Regions from separate parts of the Aureimonas populi genome, predicted to be linked through region 1. Evidence: riboswitches for the same ligand, from Rfam matches in the RefSeq annotation. Region 1 holds a riboswitch; the other holds the start of a gene.
What was found. Region 1 has a riboswitch for cobalamin ahead of J7654_RS07835 (DUF1636 family protein). Riboswitches for the same ligand answer to the same signal wherever they lie in the genome.
Positions count from the first base shown of each region.

Region 2: linked by a shared signal. The riboswitch ahead of J7654_RS01385 (ABC transporter substrate-binding protein) and the one ahead of J7654_RS07835 (DUF1636 family protein) in region 1 are both predicted to bind cobalamin.

Region 1 covers NZ_CP072611.1:1,702,021-1,706,226, forward strand. The annotation lists gene J7654_RS07820 (cobyric acid synthase) at 1-341, opposite strand, end outside; gene cobO (cob(I)yrinic acid a,c-diamide adenosyltransferase) at 359-973, opposite strand; gene cobU (bifunctional adenosylcobinamide kinase/adenosylcobinamide-phosphate guanylyltransferase) at 973-1,485, opposite strand; cobalamin riboswitch at 1,594-1,805, shown strand; gene J7654_RS07835 (DUF1636 family protein) at 1,837-2,259, shown strand; gene cobW (cobalamin biosynthesis protein CobW) at 2,256-3,293, shown strand; gene cobN (cobaltochelatase subunit CobN) at 3,295-4,206, shown strand, end outside.
Region 2 covers NZ_CP072611.1:295,987-300,192, reverse strand. The annotation lists gene J7654_RS01390 (FecCD family ABC transporter permease) at 1-945, opposite strand, end outside; gene J7654_RS01385 (ABC transporter substrate-binding protein) at 942-1,949, opposite strand; cobalamin riboswitch at 2,104-2,304, opposite strand; gene J7654_RS01380 (diguanylate cyclase domain-containing protein) at 2,506-4,206, shown strand, end outside.

The sequences.
Region 1 (4,206 bases):
AAGCTCTCCAGCACGAAGGGCATCAGTCCCGGCTTCATGCCCTGGTAGGCGCGCGCGTCGGCCGTGGCGTGCACGCGGCCCTGCACCACCACCTGCGCGCCCACCTCGCTCTGCGGCTTCAGGAGAACCGGGTTCATGTGGACGCTGGGCGCGGTGCCGGCGGCGCGCGCCTGGAGCGCCTGCGCGCGGCCGATTTCGCCGCCATCGGCCGTGACGGCCGCGTTGTTCGACATGTTCTGCGGCTTGAACGGGCGCACGACGAGCCCCCGCCGCGTGAAGGCGCGGGCCAGACCCGCCACCACCAGCGACTTGCCGACATCCGAGCCGGTGCCCTGGAACATCAGCGCCCTGGCCAAGGTCAGAACTCGATGCCGGTCTGGGCCTTCACCCCGGCGGCGAAATGGTGCTTCACCTGCCCCATCTCGGTGACGAGATCGGCCGCCTCCACGAGGGCCGGCTTGGCGTTGCGGCCCGTGACGACGACGTGCAGGTCGTCCCGCCGGCCCTTCAGCGTCTCCACCACCGCGTTCACGTCCAGATAGTCGTAGCGCAGCGCGATGTTCAGTTCGTCCAGGACGAGGAGGCCGAGGGCGGGGTCGGCCATCAGCTCGCGGGCCTTCTCCCACGCGCGCCCGGCCGCCGCGATGTCGCGCTGGAGGTCCTGCGTTTCCCAGGTGAAGCCCTCGCCCATGGCGTGCCAGCTCACCAGATCGCCGAAGCGGGCGAGCGCGTCCTTCTCGCCCGTGTGCCACGCGCCCTTGACGAACTGCACGATTCCCACCCGCCGGCCGTATCCCAGCATCCTGAGCGCAAGGCCGAAGGCGGCCGTCGTCTTGCCCTTGCCGGGGCCGGTATTGACGATGAGAAGGCCCTTCTCGAGCGTCTTGCCCTCCACCTCGGCATCCTGGACCGCCTTGCGCCGCTCCATCTTCGCCTTGTGCCGTTCGGCGGCGTCCTGCGAAATCTCACGCATCATTTCACCTTCATGGGCAGGCCGGCGACGGTGAGCACCACCGCGCCGGCCACGGCCGCGATCTCCTGGTTCAGCCGCCCCGCCGCATCGCGGAAGCGGCGGGCGAGCGCGTTGTCGGGCACGATGCCGAGCCCCACCTCGCTGGAGACGACGACCCACGGGCCGCGCGGGGCGGCAAGGGTTTGGGTGAGGCGGGCGATCTCGGCCTCGACGTCCCGCTCCGCCAGCATGACATTGCTCAGCCACAGCGTCAGGCAGTCGAGAAGGAGCGGCGCGCCCTCCGGCACGGCCTGAAGGACGCCTGCCGGATCGAGCGGCGCATCCAGCGTGCGCCAGCGCCCGTCGCGCCGCTGGCGGTGGAGGGCGATGCGGGCTTCCATCTCCGCGTCGTGGGCCTGCGCGGTCGCGATGTAGAGGAAGGGCGGGGCATACGTCTGGACCAGCGACTCGGCGTGGCGGCTCTTGCCCGAGCGCGCGCCGCCCAGCACCAGCGTCAGCGCGCCTGTCGTCATTCTCCGGTCCCCATCCTGGCCGCCCGCGTTCGAGCGCGCACAGGCTTATCGCATCGCGCCCGGCGCACAAGCCCCCGCCGCGCTTCGTTGACAGGCTCGCCCTGCCGGCTCTAGATGCGGGCCGACGGTCGCCCTTCCTCACCGGGAGGGCGCTAAGAGGGAATGCGGTGAGCCTCGTAAGGAGGCAATTCCGCGGCTGTCCCCGCAACTGTGAACGAAGGGTTCCCGGCCGATAAGCCACTGAAGCGACGATGCTTCGGGAAGGCGGCCTGGAACGGTGCTTCGTGAGCCAGGAGACCTGCCGTCGAAGAGAAATCCTGACCGCCCGGCGGGTGCACCCGGGCAAGGAGAATGTCTTTGACGAACGGTTCGCGCGATCCGTCGCCCGCCCTTGCCGACGATGTCGGCGACGTGACCATCGTGGTCTGCTCCTCCTGCCGCCGGGAGAGCGACCCGCAGGACCAGCCGCGCCCCGGCGCCGTGCTGGCCGAGGATACGCGCCGGGCCGCGCAGGGCACGGGCATCCGCGTCACCCATGTCGCGTGCCTCGGCAACTGCAAGCGCGCCCTGAGCGCCGCCATCCTCAAATCCGGCTCGTGGAGCTACATCTTCGGCGGGCTGGAGCCAGGCAGCGGCGCGGACCTCGTGGCCGGGGCCGGGCTGCTGGCCGGCTCGCGGGACGGGCTCATGCCCTTCCGCCCCCGCCCGGCCTCGCTGAAGGGCGGCATGGTGGCGCGCATTCCCCCATTCGATCACCTGAAGGATCTGCCATGACCGCCTCTCCCGCCCGCGTGCCCTGCACGATCGTCACCGGCTTCCTGGGCGCCGGCAAGACGACGCTCATCCGCCATGTGCTCCAGAACGCGCATGGCACGCGCCTGGCCGTCATCGTCAACGAGTTCGGCGACGTGGGCATCGACGGCGAGCTTCTGCGCGGCTGCGGCGTGGAGAATTGCGCCGACGAGGACATCGTGGAACTGGCCAATGGCTGCATCTGCTGCACCGTGGCCGACGATTTCGTGCCCGCGCTCGACAAGATTCTCGCCCGCGAGCCGAGGGTGGACCACATCCTGATAGAGACCTCGGGCCTCGCCCTGCCCAAGCCGCTGGTGCAGGCGTTCCAGTGGCCGGGCGTGAAGAGCCGGGTGACGGTGGACGGCGTCGTCGCCGTGGTGGACGGGCCGGCCCTCGCCGAGGGAGAGGTGACGGGCGACCGCGCCGCGCTGGAGGCGCAGCGCGCCGCCGACGAGAGCCTCGACCATGACGACCCGGTGGAGGAGGTGTTCGAGGACCAGCTCGCCTGCGCCGATCTCGTCATCCTTTCCAAGAGCGACCGGCTGGACGAGGCGGCCCGCGCCCGCGTGCTGGCGGCGGTAAAGGCCCATCTGCCGCGCGCGGTGAAGATCGTCCCCAGCGAGGGAGGGCGCATCGACCCCGGCGTCCTCCTCGGCCTCGGCCTTGCCGTGGAGGAGGATATCGAGAACCGCAGGACCCATCATGACGGCGAGCTCGACCACGAGCACGACGATTTCGACAGCTTCGTGGTCGAGCTGCCGGCTATCGCGAGCCCGGACGACCTCGCCGCCCGCGTGGAGGCGGCGGCGCGGGCGCAGCACGTCCTGCGGCTGAAGGGCTTCGCCCATGTGGAGGGCAAGCCCATGCGGCTTCTGGTGCAGGCGGTGGGCGCGCGCGTCTCGCACCATTACGATCGCGCCTGGGAGCCGGGGGAGGCGCGCACCACGCGCCTCGTCGTCATCGGCCTCAAGGGGCTGGACCGGGCGGCCGTGGAAACGCTGCTCGCGGCCTGACATGCACATCCTCGCCACCAGCTCCGCCTCGCTGGACGATCTGATCGAGCCTGTCGATCTGCGGCACGAGCCGGCGGAGATGGTCGCGCTGTCCTTCACCGACAGCGATCTGGCGGCGCTCTCCGCCGCGTGGAACGCGGGCGCCGATGCCTTGCCCGGCATGCGCCTCGCGCCCTTGCGCGATCTGCGCCACCCCATGTCGGTGGATCTGTGGCTGGAGCGGCTGGCCGCGCGCGTCGTTCTCGTGCGCATTCTCGGCGGCTATGATTGGTGGCGCTACGGCTGCGACCGGCTGGCCGCCCACGCGCGCGCCCACGGCATCGCGCTGGCGCTGCTGCCGGGCGAATGCCGCGAGCGCGACGAGCGGCTGGAAGCGCTCTCCACCGTGGCGCGCGAGGACTATGAAGCGCTTCTGGCCTGCTTCCGCGAGGGCGGGCCGGACAATATGCGCCGTCTCCTCGACCGCATGGCGCATCTGGCCGGCCACGAGCGCGAACTGACGGCCGCACGGCCCTTCCCGAAGGCTGGTTGCCACAAGCCGGGCCATGGTGCGGTGCCGCTGGAGAGTTTCGAGGCGAAGGGCCGGCCCGTGGTGCCGATCCTCTTCTACCGCTCCATGCTGCTGGCCGGCGACGCCGCGCCCGTCGAGGCGCTGGCCGGGGCGCTGGAGGAGCGGGGGATCCTCGCCGTGCCGCTCTTCGTGCCGAGCCTGCGCGACGGCGAGGCGGTGCGGCTGGTCGAGGAGATGGCGGCGGCGCTGAAGCCGGCGGCGCTCGTTACGGCCACGGCCTTCTCCAGCGGCACCGAGCCCGGCGGGGCGACGCTGTTCGACAGGCTCGGCCTTCCCGTCTTCCAGGTGGCGGTGGCCACCACGCGGCGGCAGGCCTGGGAGGAGGGCCAGCGCGGCCTCGCC
Region 2 (4,206 bases), 1.4 Mb from region 1:
CAGGATCACCCGCGAGACGATGTCGGCGAGCACCATGAAGATCGCTCCGGCCAGCGTGCACACCGGCAGGAGCCGGATATGGCGCGGCCCCACGATGAACCGGGCGGCATGGGGAATGACGAGGCCCACGAAGCCGATGGACCCCACCAGCGACACCATGGTGGCCGTCATCAGCGCCGTGACGAGGAAGAGGACGAAGCGCACGGTGCGCACCGGCACGCCGAGGGAGGCGGCGGCATCCTCGCCGAAGGCGAAGGCATCGAGCGAGCGGGCATGGCGAAGGCAGACGACGAGCCCGACCCCCACCACGCCGGCCGCGAGCCCCGCATCCGACCAGCGTATGCCCGAGAAGCTTCCCAGCAGCCAGAACATGACGCTGCGCGCCTGCTCCGCGTCGGCCGTGGTGGTTACGATATAGGCGGTAAGCGCGTTGAAGAGCTGGGATGCCGCCACGCCCGCCAGGATCGTGCGCTCCGCGATCCCGCCCGCGCCGCCCGCCAGGAGAACGACGAAGAGAAAGGCGAGCACCGCCCCGGCGAAGGCGCCGGCCGAAAGCGTCACGGAGCCCGCGCCGAAACCGAGCAGCATGACGCAGACCGCCCCGGTGGAGGCGCCGGCGGAGATGCCCAGCACATAGGGCTCGGCCAGCGGATTGCGCAGGAGCGACTGGAGGATGGCGCCTGACAGCGCCAGTCCCGCCCCGCAGCATGCCGCCACCAGCGAGCGGCTCAGCCGGTAGTCCCAGATCACGCTTTCCTGGATGCGGCTCAACTCGTGCTCGGTCCAGCCGAGCCGGTTCGTCACCGCCGCCAGCGTCGTCTCCAGTGGGATGGGCATTTCCCCGATGCCGACGCCAAGGGCGATGGCGAGCGGCAGGAGACAGCCCGAGAGTGCCAGGAGGACGCCGAGCCAGAGGCCGGGCCGCCGGTCGATGACCGTTCTCAATCGAGGAGCCCGAAGCGCTCGATCGAGGCGGCGAGGGTTTCCAGCCCGTCGATCGTGCGGATGGTGGGGTTCATGGCCTGGGCGTCCATCTCGACGATGCGCCCTGACCGGACGGCGGCAAGCTCGCGCGCGAGCGGGTCGGTTTGCAGAAAGTTCCGCTTCACCGCCGGGTCGTCGCTCGGCTGGTTGCGGCGGCTCATCGCCCCGATGACGATGATGTCCGGATCGGCGGTGGCGATGGCCTCCCAGCTCACCAGCGGCCATTCAGCCTCGGTCGCGATGACGTTGCGCAGTCCGAGCGTTGCGGCCATGTAGCCCGAGGCCCCGTTGCGCCCGGCCACCCATGCGTCGCCGGCCACCTCGGGGCTGGAGAACCAGAACAGAACCGAGGTGTCCGCCGCGTGGCGCGAGAGCCGCCGGCGAACGGCGTCCTCGCGCGCCTCGAACCGGGCGATCAGCGCCCGCCCGCGCTCGCTTACGTCGAAGATCGCGGCAAGCTCGGCGATTTCCCGGTAGAGGAGGCCGGGGTTCCACAGATCGGCCCTCGAGCCGTCGGCGCGGGCGTTGCCGGTGGTGGCGCAGTCGGTCGGCGAGATGTAGCTCGGCACGCCGAGGTCGGCGAACTGCCCGCGCGTGCCCACGCGGCCCTCCGGGCCCACGGCCGAGAGGAACTGCACGGCGATGACATCGGGATCGGTGCCCACGACCGCCTCGAAGCTGGGCTGGCTGTTGGCGAGGCGTGGCACGCGCGCATTCTCTTGCGCGACACGTTCCAGGACGGGCGACACCCATATGGCGGTGCCCACCATGCGCTCGGCAAGGCCGAGGAGAAGCATGATCTCCGTGCTGTTCTGCCCAAGGCCCACGGCCCGCTGCGGCGGGGCCTCGAAAACGACCTCCATCCCGCAATTCTCGATGGCGAGCGGATAGGAGGTCTGCGCGGCCGCGCCTCCCGCCAAAGCGGCGAGAAGCAGGGGGCCGGCGAAAAGACTGGGAAGACGCATCGAAACCTCTCGTGATGCAGTTCGCGGCGGACGAACGGCACTCCGAAGGCGGTGCGCGGGGAGAGGTCATGCCGCGGGCCGGCGACGAGGGCCCTGGACAGAAGGGCGGCCCCGGACGGCGCGCCCCAACCCCTGCCGACACACCTCGTCCGGCTTGCTGGTCGTCGTCCCGGCAGGTCTCCTGGCTCGCGGCTCGAGCGCCTCCCGTCCCCTTCCCGGCGCGAGCCAGTGGCATGGACGGCAGGCTTGCCGCTTACAGTTGCGAGGGCAGCCCCGGCCTCGGACCCCGAAGGATCCTCACCGCGTTCCCTTTTCATCCGCGTTCGATAGCGGAACCGTGACCGCCCCTCATAGGCCGCCGGAAGGCGAATGCGCAAGGGACGCCGGGCCTCCTCGGCGCCGTCCGGGGGCGATTCGTTAATCGGATTCGCATAATACTCGCGTCGCGAACTTGACGGCGACCACAACGCGACAATGTCGAGGGAGAAACAGCAAGGACCGGGCCCTGGGCCGGGGCGCTGGGGCGACGCCGGCTCGAACTGGACTTTTCTCGACGATGCACCTTGGACGACAAACCCGCTACTGGATCGTTCTGGGTATGCTGCTCGTTGGCTTCTGCGGCATCTGCGTGCTCACCCTGGTCGAGCTGCGGCGCGATAGCTGGACGAATGCGATGACGGGCGCGCGCAATCTTCTGACCGTTCTTTCGCAGGATATCGAAAGCAATATACGAGCCTATGACAGGGCGCTGACTGCCGTTCAGCAGAAGCTGGCCGATCCGCGCATCGACGAGCTGACCCCGGAGTTGCAGGAGCGCTTCCTCTTCAGCAGCACGCTGATCGAGCCCTATTTCGTCGGGCTCTTCGTCATGAACGCCGAAGGCGAGATCATGCACGACGCGGGCAGCGTCGGCCCCCAGGCGCAGAACTTCTCCGACCGCGCCTATTTCCAGGTGCACCAAAACGGGCAGGCGAGCGGGCTGTACATCAGCACCCCGTTCGAGCCGCGCCGGCACGTCGCGGACACGGTCATCGCGCTCAGCCGCCGCATCGACGCGCAGGACGGTTCCTTCGACGGCATCGTCGTGGGCATCGTGCGGCTCGCATATTTCCACGAGCTGTTCCAGACCGCGCAGCTCAAGCCCGACGATTCGATCAATCTCTTCACCGCCGGGGGCGTGATGCTGATGCGCAGCCCCTATCTGGAAAGCCAGGTGGGGCGCGACATGTCCGCTTCCGAGAACGTGCGGCGCTTCCAGGCCGCGCCCTCGGGCGAGTTCTCGGGCATCGCGGCGGTGGACGGCGTCGCGCGCGTCTACAATTTCGTCCATGTGGGGGATCTGCCGCTGATCCTGAACGTCGCCCTCTCGCAGGAGGGGATATTCGCGCCGTGGCGCGCGCAGGCCGTGCGGATCGGCGCCGTGCTCCTTCTTCTGTGCGTGTTGGCCGTGACGCTGGCGGTGTTCATCCACCGCGAATTCGCCCGGCGAAGGCGGGCCGAGGCAACCATGCGCAGAAGCGAGGCGCAGTATCGGCTGCTGGCCGACAACGCCACCGACGTGATCATCCGGCTCGATCGCGATCTCGTGCGCCGCTATGTCTCGCCAGCCTCGCTGCACGTGCTCGGCCTCGCGCCCGAAGAGCTGGTGGGCAAGCGGACGAAGGAAACCATCCATCCCGACGACTGGCCGCTTCTGGAGAGCGTCGTGCAGGGGGTGCGCGATTCGGGCACCCAGGCCGAGGCGATCTATCGGCTCCGGCACCGGGACGGGTCCTTTGTCTGGGTGGAGGGCCGCTACAATTTCGTGGCCGAGGACCAGGGCTTCATCGTCGTACTGCGCGACATCACCAAGCGCAAGTCGGCGGAGATCCGGCTGGCCGCCGCCCATGCCGAACTCGCCACGTTGGCCAACACGGACGGGCTGACGGGCCTTGCCAACCGGCGGCGGTTCGACGAGGCCCTGCATGCGGAGCACGAGCGGGCGATGCGGGACGGCGCGCTCCTGTCCCTGCTGCTCATCGATGTCGATCGCTTCAAGCGCTTCAACGACCGCTATGGCCATCAGGCCGGCGACGAATGCCTGCGGCGCGTGGCCAGGGCGATCGAGTCCTGCCTGCGGCCGGGCGATCTGTGCGCCCGCTATGGCGGGGAGGAGGTGGCCGTGCTCCTGCCGGGCGTGGACGAGGCCGCCGGGGCGCGGATCGCCGAACGCATCCGCCGGGCGGTGGAACTGCTGGACATCCCGCACGAGGGCAAC